2 regions of the Gordonia sp. NPDC003429 genome follow, and region 1 is predicted to be linked to the other one. Evidence: riboswitches for the same ligand, from Rfam matches in the RefSeq annotation. Region 1 holds a riboswitch; the other holds the start of a gene.

The links. Region 1 has a riboswitch for S-adenosylmethionine ahead of ACWDSI_RS02750 (bifunctional o-acetylhomoserine/o-acetylserine sulfhydrylase). Riboswitches for the same ligand answer to the same signal wherever they lie in the genome.
Region 2: linked by a shared signal. The riboswitch ahead of ACWDSI_RS09450 (aminotransferase class V-fold PLP-dependent enzyme) and the one ahead of ACWDSI_RS02750 (bifunctional o-acetylhomoserine/o-acetylserine sulfhydrylase) in region 1 are both predicted to bind S-adenosylmethionine.

What each region holds. Positions count from the first base shown of each region.
Region 1 covers NZ_JBSFQF010000001.1:586,313-598,271, reverse strand. Annotated here, with positions in the region: gene ACWDSI_RS02775 (exodeoxyribonuclease III) at 1-102, opposite strand, end outside; gene ACWDSI_RS02770 ((2Fe-2S)-binding protein) at 241-432, shown strand; gene bfr (bacterioferritin) at 525-1,010, shown strand; gene ACWDSI_RS02760 (MFS transporter) at 968-2,248, opposite strand; gene ACWDSI_RS02755 (cutinase family protein) at 2,452-4,167, opposite strand; SAM riboswitch class IV at 4,399-4,521, shown strand; gene ACWDSI_RS02750 (bifunctional o-acetylhomoserine/o-acetylserine sulfhydrylase) at 4,583-5,926, shown strand; gene metX (homoserine O-acetyltransferase MetX) at 5,955-7,103, shown strand; gene ACWDSI_RS02740 (hypothetical protein) at 7,122-8,561, opposite strand; gene ACWDSI_RS02735 (DUF3017 domain-containing protein) at 8,733-9,056, opposite strand; gene ACWDSI_RS02730 (bifunctional methylenetetrahydrofolate dehydrogenase/methenyltetrahydrofolate cyclohydrolase) at 9,053-9,928, opposite strand; gene ACWDSI_RS02725 (serine/threonine dehydratase) at 10,010-10,966, shown strand; gene ACWDSI_RS02720 (tRNA (cytidine(34)-2'-O)-methyltransferase) at 11,159-11,623, shown strand; gene ACWDSI_RS02715 (DUF167 domain-containing protein) at 11,687-11,914, opposite strand.
Region 2 covers NZ_JBSFQF010000006.1:53,804-65,762, reverse strand. Annotated here, with positions in the region: gene ACWDSI_RS09460 (phosphatase PAP2 family protein) at 1-1,034, shown strand, start outside; gene ACWDSI_RS09455 (hypothetical protein) at 1,075-1,512, opposite strand; gene ACWDSI_RS09450 (aminotransferase class V-fold PLP-dependent enzyme) at 1,509-2,819, opposite strand; SAM riboswitch class IV at 2,836-2,949, opposite strand; gene ACWDSI_RS09445 (isochorismate synthase) at 3,041-4,189, shown strand; gene ACWDSI_RS09440 (serine/threonine-protein kinase) at 4,222-6,633, shown strand; gene ACWDSI_RS09435 (O-succinylhomoserine sulfhydrylase) at 6,685-7,884, opposite strand; gene ACWDSI_RS09430 (rhodanese-like domain-containing protein) at 7,881-8,294, opposite strand; gene ACWDSI_RS09425 (Rv0361 family membrane protein) at 8,291-8,800, opposite strand; gene ACWDSI_RS09420 (FAD-dependent oxidoreductase) at 9,005-10,396, shown strand; gene ACWDSI_RS09415 (hypothetical protein) at 10,590-11,177, opposite strand; gene ACWDSI_RS09410 (FecCD family ABC transporter permease) at 11,380-11,959, shown strand, end outside.

The sequences.
Region 1 (11,959 bases):
CGCGGACGCCAGCCAGGGCAGCAGGCCGGGGTTGAGTTCCGACCGCTGCTTGGTCGCGGCGCGGATTCCGTTCACATTCACGGTGGTGATCGCTGTCGGCACGGGGTACCACATTACGGAGCACGATGACATCGGCCCCGGCGTCCCGCCCATAATCCGGATCGAGTCCAGAAGGTTAGCAACCCTTGCACCCTGCCGGCTTTTATGTAAACCTTGCCTAACAAGATTGCGAGGTGCCCGATGTTCGTCTGCATATGCCGTGCCGTCACCGTCGACGAGGTCCACGAGCACTGTGACGCCGGCGCGCACACTCCCGATGCGGTCAGCGAGCGCTGCGGCGCGGGCGAGGGCTGCGGCACCTGCGTGGAACGACTCGCACAGATCGTGACCACGCGTGTCGCCGGAAAGGTCGCTCACACGAGCGCAGCCTAACCTGACCTGCGAAGACCGCCCGCGTGGAATGATCCCGCGGGGGCTTCTGTCGTGTTACGTTCGCTGGCACCACCAGCCGAACGGAGACAGCCATGCGCGGGGATGACGAGGTCATCGCACTACTCAACGAGCAGCTCACCAGCGAGCTGACGGCGATCAACCAATACTTCCTGCACTCCAAGATGCAGGACAACTGGGGCCTGACCGAACTGGCCGCCAAGACCAGGGCCGAATCGATCGAGGAGATGACCCACGCGGAGATCCTGACCGATCGCATCCTGTTCCTCGAAGGTCTCCCCAACTACCAGAAGCTGCTGCCGCTGCGCATCGGGCAGACCCTGCGCGAGCAGTTCGAGTCCGACCTGGCCATCGAGATCGAGGTGGTGGACCGCCTCAAGCCCGGCATCGCCATGTGCCGGGAGAAGCAGGACATCACCACCGCGAAGATCTTCGAGGAGATCCTCAAGGACGAGGAGCACCACATCGACTACCTCGAGACGCAGCTCGAACTCCTCGACAAGCTCGGCGAACCGCTCTACCTGTCGAAGTCGGTGGCCACTCCACCCGACGTAGGCTGATCCGCACCCGCACCCTCGACCACTTCCCGTCGAGCGTGCCCAGAACCCCGTCGAGCGTGCCCAGAACCCCGTCGAGCGTGCCCAGAACCCCGTCGAGCGTGCCCAGAACCCCGTCGAGCGTGCCCACCCGCTAACACCGCGACGCCCAGCACGGCGACGCCGGCCAACGCGAGACCGGCGCCGAGCACCGACGGAGCGCGGTAGCCAAGGCCGGCCGCGATCACCAGTCCGCCGAGCCACGCGCCCGACGCATTCGCGACGTTGAGCGCGGAGTGGTTGAGCGCGGCGGCCAGGGTCTGGGCGTCGTCGGCGACGTCCATGAGCCGGGTCTGTAGCGCAGGCACCATCGCGGTGCCGGTCACGCCGACGCAGAAGGTCAGCATGAGAGCGACCCAGGCGTACTGGACCAGGAGCGCGAAGGCCAGCAGGGCGACGGTGATGGCGAGCAGCCCGCCCAGGATGGCCATCGGTACGCTGCGGTCGGCCGCGGCGCCACCCACCAGGTTGCCCACCACCATGCCGAGCCCGAAGAGCATCAGCGCGATCGGGATGAATCCCACCGGAATCCCGGCCAGGCTGGTGAGCGCCGTGTTCAGGTAGGTGTAGAACGCGAACATCCCGCCGAAGCCCACGACGCCGATCGCGAGTGTGAACCACACCTGCGAGCGTCGTAGCGCCCCGAGTTCGGTCATCGGGTCGGTCACCGCCATGTCGGTCAGCGGTGGCAGGTAGACGGCGAGCGCGGCGATCGTCGAGATGCCGATGACCACCACGACCGCGAAAGCGCTGCGCCAACCGAGGTTTTCGCCGAGCCAGGTGGCCAGCGGAACTCCGGCCACGTTGGCCACCGACAACCCCAGCAACACCAGTCCTACCGCCTTGGCGCGTTTGCGCGGACCCGCCAGATGCGCGGCCACGAGCGCGGCGACCCCGAAGTAGGCGCCGTGCGGGATTCCGGCCACGAATCGCGCGGCGATCAGCAGCCCGAAGCCCGGTGCGAGCACGGTGGCGGCGTTGCCGACGGTGAACGCCACCATCAGGGCGATGAGCAGTGTCCGCCGGGATACCCGTGCGGTGAGTGCTGCGATCAGCGGGGCGCCGACCACCACGCCGAGCGCATAGGCGGACACCACGTATCCGGCGGTGGGCTCACTGACCCGTAGCGAACCGGCGATGTTGGGCAGCAGACCCATGGCGACGAACTCGGTGGTACCGATACCGAAGCCGCCGAGAGCCATCGCGATGATCGCGCCGCGGTGCGCTGACAAGCCATTCCGGCTGGGGTCGGTGCCATGCCGCGCGACGGAGGTGGCGGGAGTGGACATTGTTGTGGCAACGAACCCACCCGTCGGACCCATACCCCCATACGACGGTGAGATCGTTCACACGACGCGGGCGTACCGGCGATCACGTCGTGCGGCGCTCTCTTCGGTCGGAGACCTCACTCCTCCGAGTTCGAGGTGGTGTTGGCGGAGGTGCTGGTGTCGCCGCCTTTATGCTGCTCCTGCTGCTCGCCGCCTTGTTGCTGCTCGCCGCCTTGTTGCTGCTCGCCGCCTTGTTGCTGCTCGCCGCCTTGTTGCTGCTCGCCGCCTTGTTGCTGCTCGCCGCCTTGCTGTTGCTCGCCGCCTTGCTGCTGGTTCTGCTGCTCGCCACCTTGCTGCTGGTTCTGCTGCTCGCCACCTTGCTGCTGGCCTTCGCCGCTCAGCTGATGATCATCGCCGGATTGCTGCTGCCCACCACCCGACGACGGCTGCTGCTCTTGGGTCACAGACTTCTCGACCTTTTCGGCCGGATGCGGTGCGTCGGTGGACGTGACACCCGCGTTCTCGTCGACGGCCATCAGGGTGCTCGCCTGCGTGCCGGGGCTCGTGTCCGGGAGCGTCGTATGCGGCAGGATCGACTGCAACCAGTTCACCGTGGCCACCAGCGACGGGCGGTATGCCGGTCCCGGTGCCACCGGGGGCAACCCCGCGATCACCGACGCCCAATACGACAGCTTGTTGACCGGCATCAGCACGATGCTCTTCCCGCTGGCCTTGAGTGCGGCGACTCCCTCACCCCACAACTCGGGATTCCAGGTGAACAGGCCGACCACCGTGTTCTGGAAGGCGTACAGATCGGGCAGATAGCCGCCGTAGCCGAGTTGCGGCAGCTGCGGCAACCAGCCCATCGCGAACCGGATCGGCGGTTGGAAGGTGCTGAGCTGGATGCCGAAGATATCCGGCAGCACCAGCCGGTACTGCAGGAGGTCCGGGACGGTCCAGTTGAGGCCGATCTTGTCGACGAACTCCTGCGTCAGGATCGCCGCCGACGACGGCACCACCAGCACGCACGTGCTGGTCGACGTTCCGGCGGCGGTCGCGCACTGTAACCGCTTGGGCCCCCATGCGTCCCAATACGAGCCGTTGGTCGCCGACAGCATCATGTACCACGGGTACAGGCCGTGCTTCACCCAATAGCCCGCGAGCCCGTCGAGAGCGCCGATGGGATCGTGCAGCGGGTCGGGGAGATCGCAGATCGGGTCACCGGAAAAACACACTGTGGTGACCGGCAGTCCGCCGAAGTCGTCGTCGGCGCGCGCTCCGGCCATCGTCAGGCCGGGGATGACTCCCACGAGCACGAGCTCGATTCCTTCGCCGTAGAGGGTTCCGGCTTGTCGCGGATCGGAGTAGAGCAGGCCCGACACCTTGCTCTTGTCGTATGTACCGGTCGTGTCGGTGCCGATGATGGTGAGCGCGTCGCCGGCGATCCCCGCGCCCTGTGAGTAACCGACGATGACGACGGGGGAGTCCGGGCAGCGGGACTGGTAGCTCGACACCGTCGCCAGGGTGGCCTGCACCCCCTGCGCTTGACTGTTGTCGAAGCCGAACGAGCCGAGTGGCCAGATCGTGGCCGGGTAGGTCGCGCGCTCGATCGTGTACCCGGAGTACTGCGATTGATTCTGGACTCCGAAATAGGGTTGGGTGAGCAAGTTGCCGTTGGAGTCCCAGGTTCCGCCGACAATGACGAGCGCACCGTTGCCGCAATCCGCGGAATCCTCGGCCCGGGCCACCCCCGCACCGAAGGTCTGACCGAGCGCCAGGAGCACGGCCATGATGGCCGCGGTCCCGATCAAGGCCATCACGGTGAATGTCTTACGGAGACCCACGGCGCTCATCATCGCTTCCTCACCCTCAACTGCCCACAGGCATCAAATCCATTCTAGATCCGCCATGTCGACGCGATGATTCAATACCGCAGATAGCACCTGAATCCGCCGCGATTGGCCCGATCGGACGACATCACGCGCGCAGTCGCACCGCTCTCACCTGCCCGATGTCCACCGGTGAAACCAGGCTGCGTCAGAGGGTTCTCACCATGTTGCGTCCGTGTTATATCCTTGACGCCAGGTCATGAGCATCAGCGTGAAGCCCCGGCTTGCTGATCGGCAACCCTCCAACCGCGGTGGGGTGCTCCGGGTGATGACCGGGTTGTGGGACGGCCGCACAGGCCTCCCCGGCAAGCGCGGGTCCGAAGGTCGGACCCCAACAGGGTCACCGTGCCCTGCCGACCGCAGAAAGTGATCTATACCCATGTCTGACGTAGCCAACAGTGGCAACGAGAACATCGCCGAACAGGACCCGACGGCTTCCTGGAGTTTCGAGACCAAGCAGATCCACGCCGGCCAGAGCTCCGATGCCACCACCAATGCGCGGGCACTGCCGATTTACCAGACCACGTCGTACACCTTCAACGACACCGCACACGCCGCGAACCTCTTCGCGCTCGCCGAGCCGGGCAACATCTACACGCGCATCATGAACCCGACGCAGGACGTCGTGGAGCAGCGCCTGGCCGCACTCGAAGGTGGCGTCGCGGCCCTGCTGGTGGCGTCGGGCCAGGCTGCGGAGACCTACGCGATCCTCAACATCGTCGAGAACGGCGGACACGTCGTCTCCAGCCCACGCCTCTACGGCGGCACCTACAACCTGTTCCACTACACGCTGCCCAAGCTGGGCGTCGAGGTGAGCTTCGTCGACGACCCCGAGGACCTCAACTCGTGGCAGGCCGCCGTCCGCGACAACACCCGGGCGTTCTACGGTGAGTCGATCTCCAACCCCGACAACGAGATCCTCGACATCGAGGGCATCTCCGAGGTGGCGCACCGCAACGGTGTTCCGCTCATCGTCGACAACACCGTCGCCACGCCGTACCTGCTCAATCCGCTGGCCCACGGCGCCGACATCGTCGTGCACTCGGCCACCAAGTACATCGGCGGACACGGCACCGCGATCGGCGGCGTGATCGTCGACGGCGGCACCTTCGACTGGCGCGTGCAACGTGACGGGAAGGATCTGTTCCCGGGGTTCACCACGCCCGACCCGAGCTATCACGGTGCGGTGTTCGCCGATCTCGGCGCACCCGCGTACGCGTTGAAGGCCCGCGTGCAACTGCTGCGCGACACGGGCGCGGCGATCTCCCCGTTCAACGCGTTCCTGCTCGCCCAGGGACTCGAGACCTTGAGTCTTCGCGTCGAGCGTCACGTGGCCAACGCACAACGGGTGGCCGAGTACCTGAACAACCACGCCCAGGTGGAATCCGTCGCGTATGCGGGCCTGCCGTCGTCGCGGTGGTACGAGCGCGGCCAGAAGCTGGCCCCCAAGGGGCAGGGCGCGGTGATCGGATTCGAGATCGTCGGCGGCGTTGACGCGGGTAAGCGCTTCGTCGAGGCGCTGACGCTGCACAGCCATGTCGCCAACATCGGGGACGTGCGGTCGCTGGTGATCCACCCCGCATCGACCACGCACAGCCAGCTCACCCCCGAGGAGCAACTGGCGGCCGGTGTGACCCCCGGCCTGGTGCGGTTGGCCGTCGGCGTCGAAGGTATCGACGACATCCTCGCCGACCTCGACCGCGGCTTCCGCGCAGCGCAATAACACGATCAGGACAGGAGCGAGGTAACTCGTGTCGGTGAGCATCGACCCGCAGACGGATACCGCCGAGCAGCCCGACTGGGAGAACGTCCCGGACGGGCAGATGCTCAGCGCACGTCTCGGGTCGATGCCACTCGACAGCGGTGCGCGAATCGACAACGTGACGCTCGCATTCCAGCGCTGGGGACGGTTGTCGCCCGCGCGGGACAACGTGATCCTCGCGCTACACGCACTCACCGGCGACTCGCACGTCACCGGTCCGGCCGACGACGACCATCCCACCCCGGGCTGGTGGGACGGACTCGTCGGACCCGGACGTGCGATCGACACCGACGAGTGGTGTGTGATCTCCGCGAACGTGCTCGGCGGATGTCGCGGGTCGACGGGGCCGGCGTCGCTGGATTCCCAAGGGAGACCGTGGGGTTCACGTTTCCCGCAGATCACCGTCCTCGACCAGGTGCGAGCGGAGGTGGCCCTGATGGATCGCCTCGGCATCCGTGAGGTCGGGGCGGTGCTCGGCGGTTCGATGGGCGGTGCCCGCGCACTCGAGTGGATCATCGAATACCCCGAGCGGGTGCGCAGCGCACTAGTGCTGGCCGTCGGTGCCCGCGCGACCGCCGACCAGATCGGCACCCAGACCACCCAGATCGCCGCGATCACCTCCGATTCCCAGTGGCAGGGCGGCGATTACCACGGCACCGGGCACACGCCGACCGCCGGCATGGGTGTGGCACGACGCATCGCCCACCTCACCTATCGGAGCGAGGCCGAACTCGACGAGCGTTTCGCCAACAACCCCCAGGGCGACGAGAAGCCGTTGCGCGGTGGCCGCTACGCGGTGCAGAGCTATCTCGAGCACCAGGCGGACAAGCTCGTCGAACGTTTTGATCCCGGCAGCTACGTCGTGCTGTCGGAGGTACTCAACCACCACGACGTCGGCCGCGGTCGCGGCGGGGTCAAGGCCGCCCTCAATGGTTGTCGGGTGCCGGTGATCGTCGGCGGTATCGACTCGGATCGCCTGTACCCGTTGCGGTTACAGGTGGAGCTCGCCGAGGAGCTCGGCAACTGCATCGGTGGCCTGCAGGTGGTGCATTCCGACAACGGTCACGACGGATTCCTCACCGAGTTCGACGCGATCAGCGACCTACTCAAACGTACGGTGGCGCTGGCGCGGCGATAGCGCGGCCGCAGCGGCCCATCACGGCGGTGGCAGCAGTCCGGCCATCGGGGTTGTCGTCGTGGTCGACGGGGCGTCGTCGCGCGGTGGCTGCCGCGGCGTGGGAGAGGTCGACGGCGGCGTGGAGGGTCGCGACGGCCGAAGATTCGGCGGCAGCAGATCGGGCGGTATCGAAATGCCCGGTGGCAGTGGCAATGTCGGGCGCGTGGAGGTGGGCGGCGGCGTCGAGGTTTCGGGGACCACCGGCCGCGACGTCGCCGACAATGTCCGCGTCGCCACCGAGGTGGTGGGCGGCAGCTCGGTGGTCGCCCATCGGGGACCGGCCTCGTCGCGCTGCAGCCACGGGGTCTCGGTGGTCTGCGGAATCGGACTCGGCGCCTCGGCAGTACCCCGGGAGGTGACCGCCTCGGTGGTGGTGACATCCGTCGTCGCCGCCACCGAGGTACTGGCCGGCAGCACCGTTCTGCTCTGTCCGGTGAGGGCACTGTCCATCGCGTAGGCAGCCATCACCACCGCGGCCACGATCGCCGCCGCAACCGCGATCGGGACCGGCGAGAGCCACCGGCGGCGACGATTGCCGCCGAGGAACGCCAGACGCGACGGCGCCTGCGCACCCTGGCGGGCAAGCATCGCCGCGCCGGTCGCGGCGACCAATTCCGGATCCGACGGCGCGACGATGTCGGGGGCCGACGGCTCATCGGCGGGCACCATGTCGCGCAGCACGTCCAGATTGGCGAGGCCACCGACCAGTACGACGGCATCGGCGGGGTGCTCCGACAAGTAGCGTCCGAGCACTTCGCGTGCCCGTTCGATGAGTGGGCGCGCCGCTGACTCCACGTCGGCGAGGGTGATGAAGAGCCGACCGTCGGTATCCGAATCAGTCACCCGCGCAACGGATTCGACCGGGGCTACACCCCCGGCCTCCTCCTTGGACATCCGCGCTGCACGCAACAGCGCGGTGCGGTCGGACCGCGCGGTCAGCCGTTGCCCGACGTCCGGTCGCGCATCGGCGAGATGGTCGGCGATGGCGTCGTCGAGTAGACGACCGCCGAGCACATCGGTTCGCTCGAACCCCGAGATCGCGCTGTCCGATGTCCGCACGGTGTACAGGCTCATGCCCGTGTCGCCGCAATCGGCCACCACGACGTTGCGGTAACGGTCGATCTGACCGGTGCCGGTCAGATACGCGACAACGGCCGCCTCCTCGGAGACCAACTGCACCTGGCGCCGCGTGCCCGACCCTCCCCACCGCGACGTGCGGCGGCGCATTCCCTCCCGCGCGGCCACCCCGATGGGCCCCACCCTGTGTCCACGTTCACGCGCCGCGTCGAGCACGAGGTCGATACCCGCGTTGACGCGCCCGACCTCGTCGAGCCCATCGCTGCGGTCCACCTCGATGACCCGGGAGTCGACCACGTTGCGACCAGCGGCGTCCCGGGTCAACAGGACGTAATGAATCATCCCCTGACCTGCGGACACACCCAACGACGTCATCTCGTCGGTGGTGTGGTCTCCGGTCTCGAACGTCGAAGTGATGGGTCCCCTGCCGTCCTCGTGTATGTGCTGGTTGTGTGCTGTGTGGTGGCGCCTCGGACCCAGCCGGACCGGGTCACAAGTCGTTGGCCACCGTAATCAATCTGTGCCCAACGGGTCGATCGACGTGGCCAGCCAGAGCATCACCCCGCCGACCGACGCCAAGCAGAAGACGTCGAAAGCCCGCCCCCGGACCTGCAGCAACCCTACCCGGGACGTGGGCAGCAGGGCCCGCAGCAACGACCCGAGAACGAGTGCGGAACCGAAGACGAAGGCTCCGCGACGCCATCGGTCGAACAGCACCAGCGCCGCGGCGACCACCACGCCCAGCATGACCAGCAGGTAGGGGATCTGCACGAGGTACCGGCGCACACGCCGCGCCCGGCGCAACTGCGCCACGCGGGCGTCGGTGGCGGCACTCACCGGGCCGCACCCTGAGCCGATGCCGCCAGCTGCGCCTCGGCGCGTTCGATCACGTTCACCAGCAAGAATGCGCGGGTCAACGGTCCGACCCCGCCCGGATTCGGCGAGACGTACCCGGCGACGTCCCACACGTCGGGCGCCACGTCGCCGACCAGACCGTCGGCGGTACGGCTGACACCCACGTCGATCACCGCCGCACCGGGCTTGACCATGTCGGCGGTGACGAGATGCGGTACCCCGGCGGCGGCAATCACGATGTCGGCGCGCGAAACCTCGGCGGCGAGGTCCCGGGTTCCGGTGTGGCACAGGGTGACCGTGGCGTTCTCGCTGCGGCGGGTAAGGAGCAAGCCGATGGGCCGGCCGATGGTGACCCCACGGCCCACCACCGTGACGCGCGCCCCCGCGAGCGGGATGTCGTAGCGGCGCAGCAGGTGGATCACCCCGCGCGGCGTACACGGGAGCGTCGACTCCTTGCCCAGCACGAGGCGCCCCAGGTTGATCGGATGCAGGCCGTCGGCGTCCTTGGCAGGATCGATGCGCTCGAGGGCGGCGTTCTCGTCGAGGTGCCGCGGCAACGGGAGTTGCACGATGTACCCCGTGCAGCCCGGGTCGGCGTTGAGTTCGTCGATCGCGGCGTTGAGGTCTGCGGTGGTGGCGTCGGCGGGCAGATCCTTGCGGATCGACGCGATGCCGATCTTGGCGCAATCGAAGTGTTTGCCCTTCACATACGAGTGTGAACCCGGATCGTCGCCCACGAGGATGGTGCCCAGGCCGGGCATCACACCGGCCATACGTAGTGCGTCGACCCGCTCGCGGAGGTCGGCGAAGATCTCGTCGCGGGTCAGCTTGCCATCGAGTCGTATCGCACTCACCCGTCCATTGTTCCATTCTGAGGGTTCCATCCGGGAGGTGGCCGATCCGACCGCAACCCCGCCGCGGGATACAGTGCGTCCATGTCGGGTCAGGCAGTCTCCGCGATCTCGCCCGGGGACGTCACGGCCGCGCGGGCGAGAATCGACGGCCATCTGCGTCGCACGCCGATCCTGCGCACCGGGATCGACACGCCTTCCGGCCCGGTGGACGTGGTATTCAAACTCGAGTTCACGCAGCTCGGCGGCTGCTTCAAGCCGCGCGGAAGCCTCAATGCGGTACTCCACGCGCGCGAGCAGGGGATCTTGGGCGACACGGGTGTGATGGTGGCCTCCGGCGGCAACGCCGCGATCGGTGCCGCATGGGCGGCGCGTATCACCCGCACCCACTGCACCGTGGTGGTGCCCGAGACGGCCCCATCGGTGAAGGTGGCGGCGCTGCGGGCGTTGGGGGCCGACGTCCATCTGGTGGGACAGATCTATCAGGACGCCGCCGATCACGCCGCGGCGCGGGCCGAGGAGACCGGCGCGCTGCTGCTGCACGCCTACGATCTGCCCGACGTGGTCGCCGGCGCCGGCACGATCGGCGCCGAGCTCCGCGAGGAGGTCGACGGGCCGCTGACCACCGTCGTGTGCGTGGGCGGCGGCGGATTGCTCGGCGGACTCGCGGCCGAGATGCGCCCCGGCGACCGGCTGATCGGTGCCGAACCGGAGGGTGCGTCGTGCCTGCATGGTGCCGTGGCCGCGGGCCACCCGGTTTCGGTGCGGCCGGAAAGCGTTGCCGCCGATTCGCTGGGCGCCACCCGCGTCGGCGACATCTGCTGGGCCACCATCGCGGGCCGCGACGTCGAGAGTGTGGTGGTGTCCGACGACGACATCATCGCCGCCCGCCGGATGCTGTGGCAACGATGGCGCATCGTGGTGGAGCACGGCACCGCCACCGCGGTGGCCGCGGTCACCACCGGGGCCGCGCAACCCGCCGCCGACTCCACGCTGTGTGTGGTGCTGTGCGGCGCCAACACGTCACTCGACGGGCTCTGACGGATCGAGCGTGCCCATAATCCCGTCGAGCGTGCCCATAATCCCGTCGAGCGTGCCCACAACCGAGTCGACCGTGCCCATATCGGCGAATCTTCCATGTGCCACCCTCGATATGAGACGACGACGCGTCGTGCGCTGCGAGACCGAGTGCGCTTCGGCGCAGTTCCACGACACGAGGCCCGAGGAATTCACTTGTTCCGAATGATGTTCTATCAGCCCTGCATTCCGCCCAACACCGGCAATGCGATCCGGTTGGCCGCCAACACCGGCTGCGAACTCCACCTCATCGAGCCGCTCGGGTTCTCCATGTCGGACGCCCAAGTGAGGCGTGCAGGGCTCGATTACCACGAAATGGCCACTGTCACAGTTCATCCCGATCTCGATCGGGCCTTCGACGCACTGGCCCCGCGTCGGGTGTTCGCGTTCACCGCGCATGCCGAACGCTTCTATACCGACGTCGATTACCAGCCGGGTGATGTCCTACTGTTCGGACCTGAACCCACCGGACTGCCCGACGAGGTCCTCGACGATGACCGGGTCACCGACCAGATCCGTATACCCATGCTTGCCGGGCGCCGCTCACACAATCTGGCGAACGCCGCGAGCATCGTCGTCTATGAGGCGTGGCGACAGAACGGATTCGACGGAGCCGTCTAGTCGAAACCGGGCACGCTCAACCGCGATGTGGGCACGCTCGACGCGGATCTGGGCACGCTCGACTCAGCCGACGCGGAAGCGCTTGGTGCGCGCGGTGGCGCCGCCGACGAGGGCCACCTTGCTCTTGGGAACACCGAGATGCTTGGCCAGCAGTTCGGCGATCGCCTTGTTCGCCTTGCCCTCGGTCGCGGGTTCACGCACGTAGATGGTGATCGAACCGTCGGGTCCGGTCTCCACCAGCGGCCCCTTTCGGCTGCTCGGCTTGGCCGTGACGATCACCTGTTGTGCCATCTCTCGTCTCTCGCTCAGCGCGCGGGTAGACCGCGCGTCGGTTCA
Region 2 (11,959 bases), on a different contig from region 1:
TCTACTGGCCGGTGATCTCCAGCTTCGTCGACGTCCGGAAGAATCACCCGGACACGATCGCGGAAAACATGGACAAGGCCGCGCAGATCAACCAGTCGGCGAAGAACAATCCCGAGTTGCAAAAGCGCGCCCTCGACGACGGCTACGCCATCGACGGCACCACGCAAATCCAGATGTACACAATGTCGGATGCCTTCGGCGTCAACCTGGGGCGCGACTTCCGGCAAGCTGTCGCCGACGATCGTCTGCCGAAGGTCACCGCACTGGTGGACACGCTGTTCGCGCGCGGCCAGGGCATCGCCTCCTCAACTCTGATCGAGAAGGCGCTGTCGGACAATGATCGTCCGTACGTGGCCGAGCCGGACCGCATCCAGATCTACAACCGTCCGGGCCGCTCGCGCGACGACGTACTTTCCGACGGCTCGTCGTATCCTTCGGGGCACACCGCCTCGGCGATGATCCGAACCGGGCTACTGGCGCTGATGGTGCCCGAGTTCGCACCGCAATTGCTGGCCCGGGGCAGCGAGGCCGGGCTCGATCGAGTGGTACTGGGCGTCCATTACCCGCTGGACGTGATCGCCGGCCGCATGGTCGCCGACGCCGCCGTCGGCGACCGCTGGGCCGATCCGCGGTTCCGACCGCTGATCATCGCCGCGGGCAACGAACTGCGCGCCGAACTCGAATGGCGCTGCGGTGCAAAGCTCTCCGTCTGCATCGCGCACGACACTCCGTACCTGACCACCCCCGCGGCGCTGCAGGTCTACCGCGATCGGATGGGCTACGGATTCACCCGAATCGGTTCTCCTAAAGCGCCTTTCGTCGTGCCGCAGACCGCGATCGACCTCGTCGGTCGCACTCACCCAAGGTTGAGCCGCGCGCAACGCGGCGAACTGCTGCGGCTGACCGCCGCGCCGGCTGGTCATCCCCTCGACGACCAGCGCCCCGGCGGTTCGTCGTGGCAGCGACTCGATCTGGCCCGCGCATATACGGCGAAAGTCACCGTGCTGCCCGGCGGGGCAATTCGCGTCGCCTGAGGGGTGCGATCCGCGTCGCCTGAGCGGTTCCTGATGCCGTTCAGGCGGCTCGCCCGAGTGTGAACTGCGGCAACACCTCGGCGCGCACCCGGCGCTCGGTGGCCGAGCCGTCGATCGGCACGATGATCACGGCGTCGGCCACCTCCGCGGCGTAGATGTCGCGGATCAGGGTCGACAAGCCATGCGGGGTGCCCACGTAGCGCACCGTACGCGGGTCGCCCACCCCGCTCGCCACCACCGACGCCCGCGCCGACAACGGGTGCGGTGCGATCGCCACCTCCACCTCCAACGCCACCGCGAAGCTCGCGGTGTCGCGGGTGCCCGCACGCAGCAACGATCGGGTGCGTTGCGCCTCGCGCAGCGTCGCACGCCGCACCACGATCGGCAACGACGCCGCACCAGCGTCACCGGCGAGTGCCACGGCCAGCGCCGGACGGCCGATGCTGATCGGCCCGGTCACGGTCGATTCGATGGTCACGGCTGCACCTCGCGGCTGTCGGGATCGCACAGGGTTCGCAGGGCGTCGAGCAGGCGGTCGATGTCGGCCGACCCGGTGCCCAGCCCGAAGCTGGCGCGCACGGCGCCGTCGGGGTGTCCGAGCCGATCGAGCAGTGGATGCGCGCAGAACTTTCCGTCGCGAACCCCGATGCCGTGGTGATCGCTGAGGTATTCGGCCACCGCACGCGGCGAGTGACCGCGCACCGAGAACCCGGCGATGCCGACCCGCTCGGCCGCGTCGGAGAACACGCGCAGCGGAGTGACGCCGTCGATGCCGGCCAGGCCTTCGTCGAGCCGTGCACACAGCTCGTGTTCGTGCAGCCCGATCAGTTCGTGGCCGAGTTCGGTGATGGCGGTGCAGGCAGCCGCGATCGCGATGGCGCCCAACACATTCGGCGAACCGGCCTCATGCCGTGCCGCGCCGGTGTGCCACACCGTGGAGGTGCAGTTGTCGGTGCCGGCGGCGTCGACGATGCCCACGTCGGCGGTGGCCCCACCCCCGGCGAGGTAGGGGTCGGCGGCGTCGAGCCAGTCGTGGCGGCCGATCAGCACGCCGGCACCGAAGGGCGCGTACAGCTTGTGGCCGGAGAACACCAGATAGTCGATGCCGTGGCTGACCAACGACACCGCACGGTGCGCCACGAGTTGCGCCCCATCGACCAGGATGCGTGCACCGTGGCGGTGCGCGATCGCGGCCAGCCGCCCGATCGGCAGCACCTCACCGGTCACGTTGGACGCCGCGGTCACCGCCAGCAGCGCAGCCGGTTGGGCGGCGAGTTCGCAGTCGATCGCCGTCAGGGTGGCCTCGATCGTGGGCCGCGACGACACGATGCGGGTGGTGCCCCGTTCGCGCGACACCCAGGGCAGCAGGTTCGCGTGATGTTCGATGTCGAGGACCACCACGTCGCCGGGAGTGACGTGCGCCGCGAGGTTGATGGCGTCGGTGGTGTTGCGGGTGAACACCACGGTGTCGTCCACCCGGCCCCGCACGAAGCGGCGCACCACCTCGCGGGCCTCCTCGTAGCGCCGGGTGGTGACCTGTGAGAGGTGACCGGCGCCGCGGTGCACGCTGGCGTAGCCGTGCAGCGCCTCGGTCACCGCGTCGGCGACGGCCCGCAGGGCGGGGGCGCTGGCGGCGTAATCGAGGTTGGCGTAGCGCACTTCTGTGCCGTCGGCGAGGGGTGCGGTGTGTCCGGCACCGGTCACCTCGGCCAGCGGCGCGATCGTCGTTCCGGCGCAGGCCGGGGCCGGGTGCGTAACGGTGGGGCTGGTGAGCACAGCAGTCATCGAGAGATCTCCTTGGAATCCACGCTTGCCGTATCCACTTCGGATACGGCCGGGTCGTCACCCGGAGCACCCCACCGCGGAGGAGGGTTGCCGGCCAGCAAGCCGGGGCTTGTCGCTGGCGCTCATGACCTGCACCAAGAATCGCCGATGCGGCGTCGGGGTGTCAATTTTCACCCAGCGTGCGCGCAATTCGAGGTCGCCGCCTCGGTAGCGTGAGATCCATGTCCGACCCCGCCGACGACGACGTCCTCCCCGAGGCCCCGCATCCCTCCGAGGTCTTCGTGCTGTCGCGGCCGCATGGCACGGTGCGTGCGGCCGGGGCGTCGGAGGGATTCACCGATGCCGCAGAGGCCGCCGACGCACTGCGCGGCGGCCGGGTGGGCGCGATCACCGGTGCCATCCCGTTCGATGCCGCCGACACGGCGGCGCTGCTGGTGCCCGAGACCATTCGGCACACCTCCACCCCGCTGCGCGGCCGGCCGGCGACGCCGCATCGGGTGGTGCGCTCGCTGCTCGTCCCCGACCCCGACACCCATCGCGCCCGGGTCGCCGGTGCCATCGACGCCATCGACATCGGCGAACTCGACAAGGTGGTGTTGGCACGGTCGATGGAGATGACGGTGGAACCGCCGGTCGTCGTCGCCGACCTGCTCGCCGCATTCGCGCACGGCAACGCCGACCACAACGCGTTCGCCGTGGACGTCGGCGTCAATGCCGAGGCCGACCGCACCGCACGCTGGCTTCTGGGCGCCAGCCCGGAAGTGTTGCTGCGCAAGCAGGGACTCGAGGTCACCTGCCGCCCCTACGCGGGCTCGGCGTCGCGGTCGGCGGACCCGGCGGCCGATCGCGCCGCCGGACACGCACTGCTGGGCTCGGAGAAGGACCGCGCCGAGCACGCCTTCGTCGTCGACCATGTCCGCGACGTCCTCGAGTCCGTCTGCCGCGACCTCGTGGTACCCGACGAGCCGGTGCTCACCGCGACCGGCGAGGTGTGGCATCTGAGCACCCCGATCCGCGGCACGCTAGCCGACCCGACGATCACCGCACTCGATCTGGCCCTGCTGCTCAGCCCGACCCCCGCCGTCTGCGGCACGCCGGAAGCCGCTGCGGCACAATTTATCTCGACGCACGAAGAGCCCCGCGGACTGTACGCGGGCGCCGTCGGCTGGTGCGGCGCGGCCGGCGACGGCGAGTGGATGGTCACCATCAGATGCCTCGAACTGTCCGAGGACCTCCGGCACGTACGGACCTGGGCGGGTGGCGGCATCGTCGCGGGGTCCGACCCGCAGAACGAACTCGACGAGACCTCGGTGAAACTGTCGACCGTGCTCAATGCCCTCGGCGTCGGCGGCCTCCCTCCCGCCCGCTAGATTGTCCGGGACCACCCGAGGAGGATTCTGTAGTGCTGCAACCGGGCGCTGTGTTCGCCGGATACACCATCGATCGACTCCTCGGCGCCGGCGGCATGGGCGAGGTCTACGTGGCCCGCCACCCCCGGCTACCCCGATCCGACGCACTCAAGGTCCTCAACCCCCGATACGCCGCCGACCCCGCCTTCCGCCGCCGCTTCGAACGCGAAGCCGACACCGTCGCCACCCTCAACCACCCCAACATCGTCGCCGTCCACGACCGCGGCGACACCGACGGCCACCTCTGGATCGCCCTACAACTCATCGACGGCACCGACGTCGACCACATCCTGCGCACCCACGGCCCCCTCCCGGCCCACGAAACCGCCCGCATCACCGCCGACGTCGCCGCCGCCCTCGACCACGCCGCCGACAACGGCCTCGTCCACCGCGACGTCAAACCCGCCAACATCCTCATCAGCCGCACCGACCACGTCCTACTCACCGACTTCGGCATCGCCCGCACCGGCACCGACAACACCCAACTCACCGCCACCGGCACCACCATCGGCACCCTCGACTACGCCTCCCCCGAACAACTCCGCGGCCTCGCCCTCGACGGCCGATCCGACCAATACTCCCTGGCCTGCACCGCCTACCACCTCCTCACCGGACACCCACCCCACACCGACACCAACGCCGCCACCGTCATCGCCAAACACCTCGAAACACCACTCCCCAGCCTCCGCACCGACCGCCCCGACCTATCCCCCATCGTCGACGACGTCCTGGCCACCGCCACCGACAAGAACCCCGCCGACCGCTACCCCACCGCCACCGCATTCGCCCAGGCCCTCAGGACAGCACTCACCACACCGGCACCCGCAGCCGACACATCAGCCACCGTCGCCCGCACCACCGCCGCGCAACCGCGACATCAGCCGCAACCACCACCCCACCCCGTGCCGCCGAACCCGCACTACGCGCCGACCGTCGCAGGCCGCGCCACCCCACCCCCGGCACACCAGCCCCCGCCAGGGTCCGCGCCGCGACCACCTTTCGCCGGGCCGCAGCCACCTGTTCAGAAGAGTCACAAGAAGTGGTGGCTCGTCGGCGGTGCGGCAGCATTGGTGGTCATCATCGCCGCCGCCACCGGGGTGTACTTCGTTGTCAGGCCGCACAAGGCCCCACCCGACCCCGCCATACCCGTCGCCGAGGCCACCACGCTCGAGCGCACCGCGGCGACTCCGCTGAGCGCATCGCTGGAGCATAAACCGGACAAATCACTGTGGACGTACACCCCGCCGCCGGGCTCGCCGAGCAGCGGGTTCGCCGGGGGCAGCGCGAAATATGTGCTGAATTGGCGCTTGTCGCCCGCCCCGCAGCAAGCCGAACTCCTCGACATCGTCGACGCCGACTCGGGCAAGCTCGCACGATCGGTCGATCTCACCGGCACCGGCGGCTACGGCGCCCCCGAATGCGCGATCGATGTCCCGGGAACCCACGCCGCCTGCCCGGGCACGTCGGCGGTCGTGTTCGTCGACCTCGACCGGGGCGCGGTGACCGGTCGGCTCACCGACGCCCATGATCCCGTACCTGCCGACAACGGTTTCGTGCTCACCGCCACCACCAACCCGGCCCCGCCGTCGTCGACACTCGAAGACATCGTCAGCGTCGACGCCGCCGGTCGCCAGCGGTGGCGCGCCAGCACCAGTGCCACCCCCACACCCGTATCGGGCGGCGGCGTGGTGACCATCACCACCTCGCGCGACGAGTCCGACCCGTTCTCCAAGGACCGCACCGACTGGCGCCGCGTCTCCGACGGGAAGGTGCTGCACACCATCGACGCCGGACCCGACGCCGTGCCCCCATGGGCGCCGTATGTGGGGGGCTTCATGGTCCCCGGCGCCGGGCACGCCGAGTTCTACGACCTCAACGGCACCCGCACGGCGGTCAGCCCCAACGGCTGGACATCGTCGCAGGTCGGCGTCGCCGGGGGCGGCATCCTGCGGGGAACGGATACGCCGTGGTTGACCAGTCTTCCCGTGGTGGTACGCAAGGGTTCGTTCGACGCGCTGGGCGTGGGAACGGCCGACTTCGGCGTCGTCAATCCCGCCACCGGCCACATTCTGTGGCAGGGTCTGGTGAACGGCGGACTACCGCCGTCGGTCACCGGCACCGGAACGGCGTTCATGGTCAGCAACACGTTCGCCACGGAGTCCCATGCGCAAGCGTTCGGTGACTCCTACGCCGGGTCGGTGTCGCCGCACGGGTCGGTCCCCAGCGAGCCGAGGGTGTTCGCGAGCGACGGGACGCGTGCACTGATCGGTTCCACCTTCGGCGAGGACGGTGATCTGCTGGCACTGGCTCCCGGAAACGGCGACATCCTCTGGCGGTGGCAGACCAACGGCACCGTCGAGTCCTACGGCGGTAAGGTCTACGTGGGTCTGCACCGCATCATCTGATGCACCACCCAATTCCGTTGTGTGCGCACCGAATCGGGCATCAACGGGGCGTCATCCCAGGGCCTGGTCCAGATCGGCCAGCAGGTCGTCAACCCCTTCGAGTCCCACCGACAGGCGCACCACCGCGTCGGTGAGTCCGATGGCGGCACGGCCGTCGGGTCCCATCGCACGGTGCGTGGTGGTGGCGGGGTGGGTGATGAGCGACTTCGAATCGCCGAGGTTGTTGGAGATGTCGATGACGCGCAGCGCGTTGAGCACCTCGAAGGCGCGCTTCTTGCCGTCGACGCCGTCGTGGTCGTTGAGTTCGAAGGTCACCACGGTGCCGCCGCCCGACATCTGCTCACGGGCCAGCGCGTACTGCGGATGTGACTGCAGGAACGGGTATTTCGTCCATCGCACGCGCGGATCGGATTCCAGGAAGGTCGCGATGCGCAGCGCCGAGGACACCGATGCGTCCACTCGCAGGCGCAGCGTCTCCAGACCCTTGAGCAGCGTCCAGGCGTTGAACGGGCTCATGGCCGGGCCGGTGTGGCGCATCAGGGTCTGCACCGGGCCGTCGATGAACTCCTTGGTGCCCAGCACCGCACCGCCCATCACGCGGCCCTGCCCGTCGATGTGTTTGGTGCCCGAATACACCACCACGTCGGCCCCCAGGTCGAAGCCGCGCTGCAGCAGTGGGGTGGCGAACACGTTGTCCAGCACCACTTTCGCACCTGCGGCATGCGCGAGTTCGGACACTCTGGCCACGTCGACGAGGGTTTGCATCGGATTCGACGGCGTCTCGAAGAACACCGCGTCGGCCGGGGTGGCGAGCGCCTGCTCCCACTGATCGAGATCTTCACCGTCGACGAAGTCGGTGTGCACACCCCATCGGGGCAGGATCTCGTTGGCCACCACGAAACAGGAGCCGAACAGGCTGCGCGCCGCGACGAGTCGGTCTCCGGCCTTGAGGAGCGCACCGAGCGCGACGAACACCGCGGCCATCCCGCTCGCGGTGGCGAAGCAGGCCTCGCCGCCGTCGATCAGGCGCAGCCGTTCCTGGAACATCTCGACCGTCGGATTGCCGTAGCGGGAGTAGACGAACCGCTCGTCCTCACCGGTGAAGGCACGCTCGGCGGCCTGGGCGGAGTCGTAGACGTAGCCGGAGGTGAGGTACAGGGCCTCCGACGTCTCGAAGAAGCCCGACCGCGCCAGGCCGCCGCGCACGGCCAGTGTGTCCGCGGATACGCCCTCGGGTAGTTCGCCGCTCACGACTGCCGCCACGGCAGATCGAGGGCACGCCACCCCACCGCGCCGCGGTGATCGTTCTCGTCGAGCGCGCCTTCGAATCCGTCGAGCACGTTATAGGCCTTGGCGATGCCCGCGGCGGTGGCCGCCTCGGCGGCGCCGATCGACCGGTGACCTGACCGGCACAGAAAGATCACCTCGTTGTCGTCGGTGATGCCGGCGTCGCGCAACTCGGCCACGAACGCCTCGTTGGGGGTGCCCTCGGGAAAGGTGGTCCACTCGACGAAGACCGTCTGCTTCTCGATGATCTCCAGGTCCGGGACGCCGACAAACGACCATTCCGCTCGGGTGCGACAGTCCACCAGCACCGTGTTGGGATCGTTCTCGAGCTTCTCCCACGCCTGCAGCGGGGTCAGATCGCCGGCATAGGTCATGCCTTGCACACCTTCCAGTCTCCGTTGTCCTTCACCACGACGACGCTGGTCACCTGCGTCTGATCGGGGGACTTGTCGAAATGCCAATGTACTCGCGCGGTGGCCCGGTCACCGGTGACGGTCACGTCGGTGATCTCCGGAATCACGATGCGCCCGTTGGTCTCCACCGACTTCCGGTTCTGTGCGACGAACTCGGCTTCGGGCAGGATCGCCCCCGACGTCACATCGGTCGCGCACGTCGCGGCCTTGTACTTGCCGTAGTCGACGTTGTTGCGCGCGGTGTAGACGTCGTTGATCGCGAACTGCACCTGGGCCGAATCGCTCGCCCGGTCTTCGGCCGGTCGCAGCACGTTCGACAGCACCACCCCGAGGATGGCGGCCACCACCACGATCAGCGCCACCCAGAACGGCCAGGCGTCCTTCCACGACTTCGACCCCTCGTCGTCGGCGGGGGGAGAATTGTCGCCGACCTGGTCTTTGCGAGGGTCACGTCCACCTTTGGGCATGGCCCGCAGTGTAACGAGCGATCACCCGGTGACCGGTTCGCGGTGGTCCCGGTGCGCCACCGACGACGCAATGGACGGCCCCCGAAGCGACTGCGCGCCGCACCATGACTGAGGTAACCCTCACACAATTTTGGGCGCGGCGGGCCCGAGCGCCTACCGTAGAGGGGATACGACGTATTCCGAACAGTTCGAGGAACCCCCTACATGAGCGACACCAGCCGCCCGCTGCGGGTAGCCATCGTCGGCGCCGGCCCCGCCGGCATCTACGCCGCCGACGCGTTGATGAAGTCCGACACCGCCAAAGAGCAGGGTGTCAGCATCGATCTCTACGAGCGGATGCCCGCCCCGTTCGGCCTGATCCGTTACGGCGTGGCCCCCGACCATCCGCGCATCAAGGGCATCATCACCGCGCTGCACAAGGTCCTCGACAAGCCGCAGGTGCGCCTGCTCGGCAACATCGACTACGGCACCGACATCACCCTCGACGAGCTCAAAACCCTCTACGACGCGGTGATCTTCTCCACCGGCGCCACCGACGACCGGGCGCTGGGCATCCCGGGCATCGACCTCGAGCGCAGCTACGGCGCAGCGCAGTTCGTCGCCTGGTACGACGGACACCCCGACTTCCCGCGCGAGTGGCCGCTGGAAGAGGAGAAGGTCGCGGTCATCGGCGTCGGCAACGTGGCCCTCGACGTGGCGCGCGTGCTGGCCAAGACCGGTGACGAACTGTTGCCGACGGAGATCCCGGCCAACGTCTACGAAGGCCTCAAACAGAACAAGGCACTCGAGGTGCATGTGTTCGGCCGTCGCGGACCCGCGCAGGCCAAGTTCACGCCGCTCGAACTCAAGGAACTCGACCACTCGCCCACCATCGAGGTCGTCGTCGACCCGGAGGACATCGAATACGACGAGGGGTCGGCCGTGGCGCGGCGTGGCTCGAAGATCACCGACCAGGTGGCCACGATCATCGAGAACTACGCGATGCGTGAACCCAAGGAAGGTGCGATCCACAAGCTGTTCCTGCACTTCTTCGAATCGCCGGTGGAGATCCTCGGCGAGAACGGCGAGGTGGTGGGCCTGCGCACCGAACGCACCCAGCTCGACGGCACCGGCAACGTGAAGCCCACCGGCCGCTACACCGACTGGGACGTGACCGCCGTCTACCGGGCCGTGGGCTACCTGTCCGACAACCTCCCGCAGATCCCGTTCGACAGCCAGGCCGGTGTGATCCCCAACGAAGCCGGCCGCATCTTCGACGAGGGCACCCACCTCGTCGGGCTCTACACCACCGGGTGGGTCAAGCGCGGACCTGTCGGCCTCATCGGCCACACCAAGGGCGACGCCAACGAGACCGTGGAGTGCATCCTCGACGACATGCGCAACGACGCGCTGCTCGACCCGAAGAACCCGGGTGAGGACGCCGTGATCGAGCTCCTCGAGTCGAAGAACATCCCGTACACCACCTGGGACGGCTGGTACCGCCTCGACGAGCACGAGCGCGCGCTCGGCGCCGCGGAGGGCCGCGAACGCGTCAAGGTGGTCGAACGCGAGGACATGCTCGCCGCCTCCGAGCCCCACAAGGTGCAGAAGGCCTGATCAGCCGATCGCTGATCGAGCGTCCCCCGCTGATCGAGCGTACCCCGCTGATCGAGCGACCCCCCGCCGATCGAGCGACCCCCCGCCGATCGAGCGACCCCCCGCTGATCGAGCGACCCCCCGCTGATCGAGCTTGTCGAGATCACAAAAGGGCCGACCGGATCTCCCCGGTCGGCCCTTTGTGGTCCTGCTGTCAGTTCGGCGTCACGCCCGCGGGGGGTGCCTGGGTACCCAGGCTCGTCGGGGTCGCCTTCTGCGTGTTCGGGACCGCCTTCTGATCGCCGCCCTGCTGGTCGATGTTCCACCAGAATCCCGCGTTGTTGAAGATGTTCGGCTCGACCTGCGCACCGATGGTGTATCCGGAGATCGACGAGGGCCAGCAACCGCGCCACGTGGTCTCGAACGCCGTGTAGGCCTGGCCCGGAAGGAGTTCGCCGGCCTTGGTTGCGCGCGGATCCTTGGCGCCCGCCTTCTGCGCCTGCTCCTTGGTGAGGGCGGGGACCTTCTTGGTGGCCCCACCGAGCTCGGTGACGGTGACGTTGGTCATCGTGTAGCCACCGATGTTCACCGCTCCCATGAACCGGTGCATACGCCAGCCGGGAAGCTGATCCCACGTCGGACCCCAGCCCTTCCAGTAGCAGTTCACACCGCCGTACAGGGCAAGATCCGCGGGCGGAGGCGGGGTATCGGCATGCGCGGGCGCTCCTGCAACGAATGATCCACCCGCGATACCGGCGGCGACGGCCAGTCCGGCCACCGTGCGCTTCAGCGTCTTGTTCATGAGAACTCCTCCTTCGTCGGTGACCCGCGTCGGGTCCGCACCCTCGGATGACTGTGTCCAGGATTATCGGATACTCACAGCAACTTGTTACGTATCGGTGCGGTCCTTACCCACCCTCACGAAAATGTGAGCCCGTTGCAACCTCCCCGTGATCGCGGTCGGCGCGGGAGGCCAATGGCCAAGTGAGGTAAGGTTTCCCTTTGTGCGACGGTTCGGCGGGCTCGTGGTGATCGCTGCGGTGCTGCTCGCCGCGATGCTTGCCTCGGTGGTGATCGGCGCCCGCACCATCCCTCCGGCACAGTCCTGGGACGCATTCGCCGCGGGAGCCCGTGAGATCTGGCAGGCCGCCCTGCACCTGCAACTGCCCCATATCGACAAACCCGACGACACCGCCGGCATCGTCTGGGACCTGCGGGTGCCGCGCACCGTCCTAGGACTGATCGTGGGACTCGCGATCGGGGCCGCAGGAGCGATCACCCAGGGCCATACCCGAAACCCCATCGCCGACCCGGGGATGCTGGGCGTCAACGCGGGCGCCGCGCTGGCGGTGGTCTGCGGTGTGTATCTGCTCGGCATCACCTCACCCATCGCCTACATGGTGTGCGGACTCGTCGGCGCGATCGTCGCCTCGTGCGCCGTGTTCGGCGTCGCCGCCCTCACCGGAGCGTCCCCGGTGACGCTGGTACTGGCCGGCACCGGCCTGTCGGCGATGCTGATCGCGATCACGTCGGCGATCGTGCTCACCGATACCGCATCGCTCGACGCGTGGCGCTTCTGGAGCG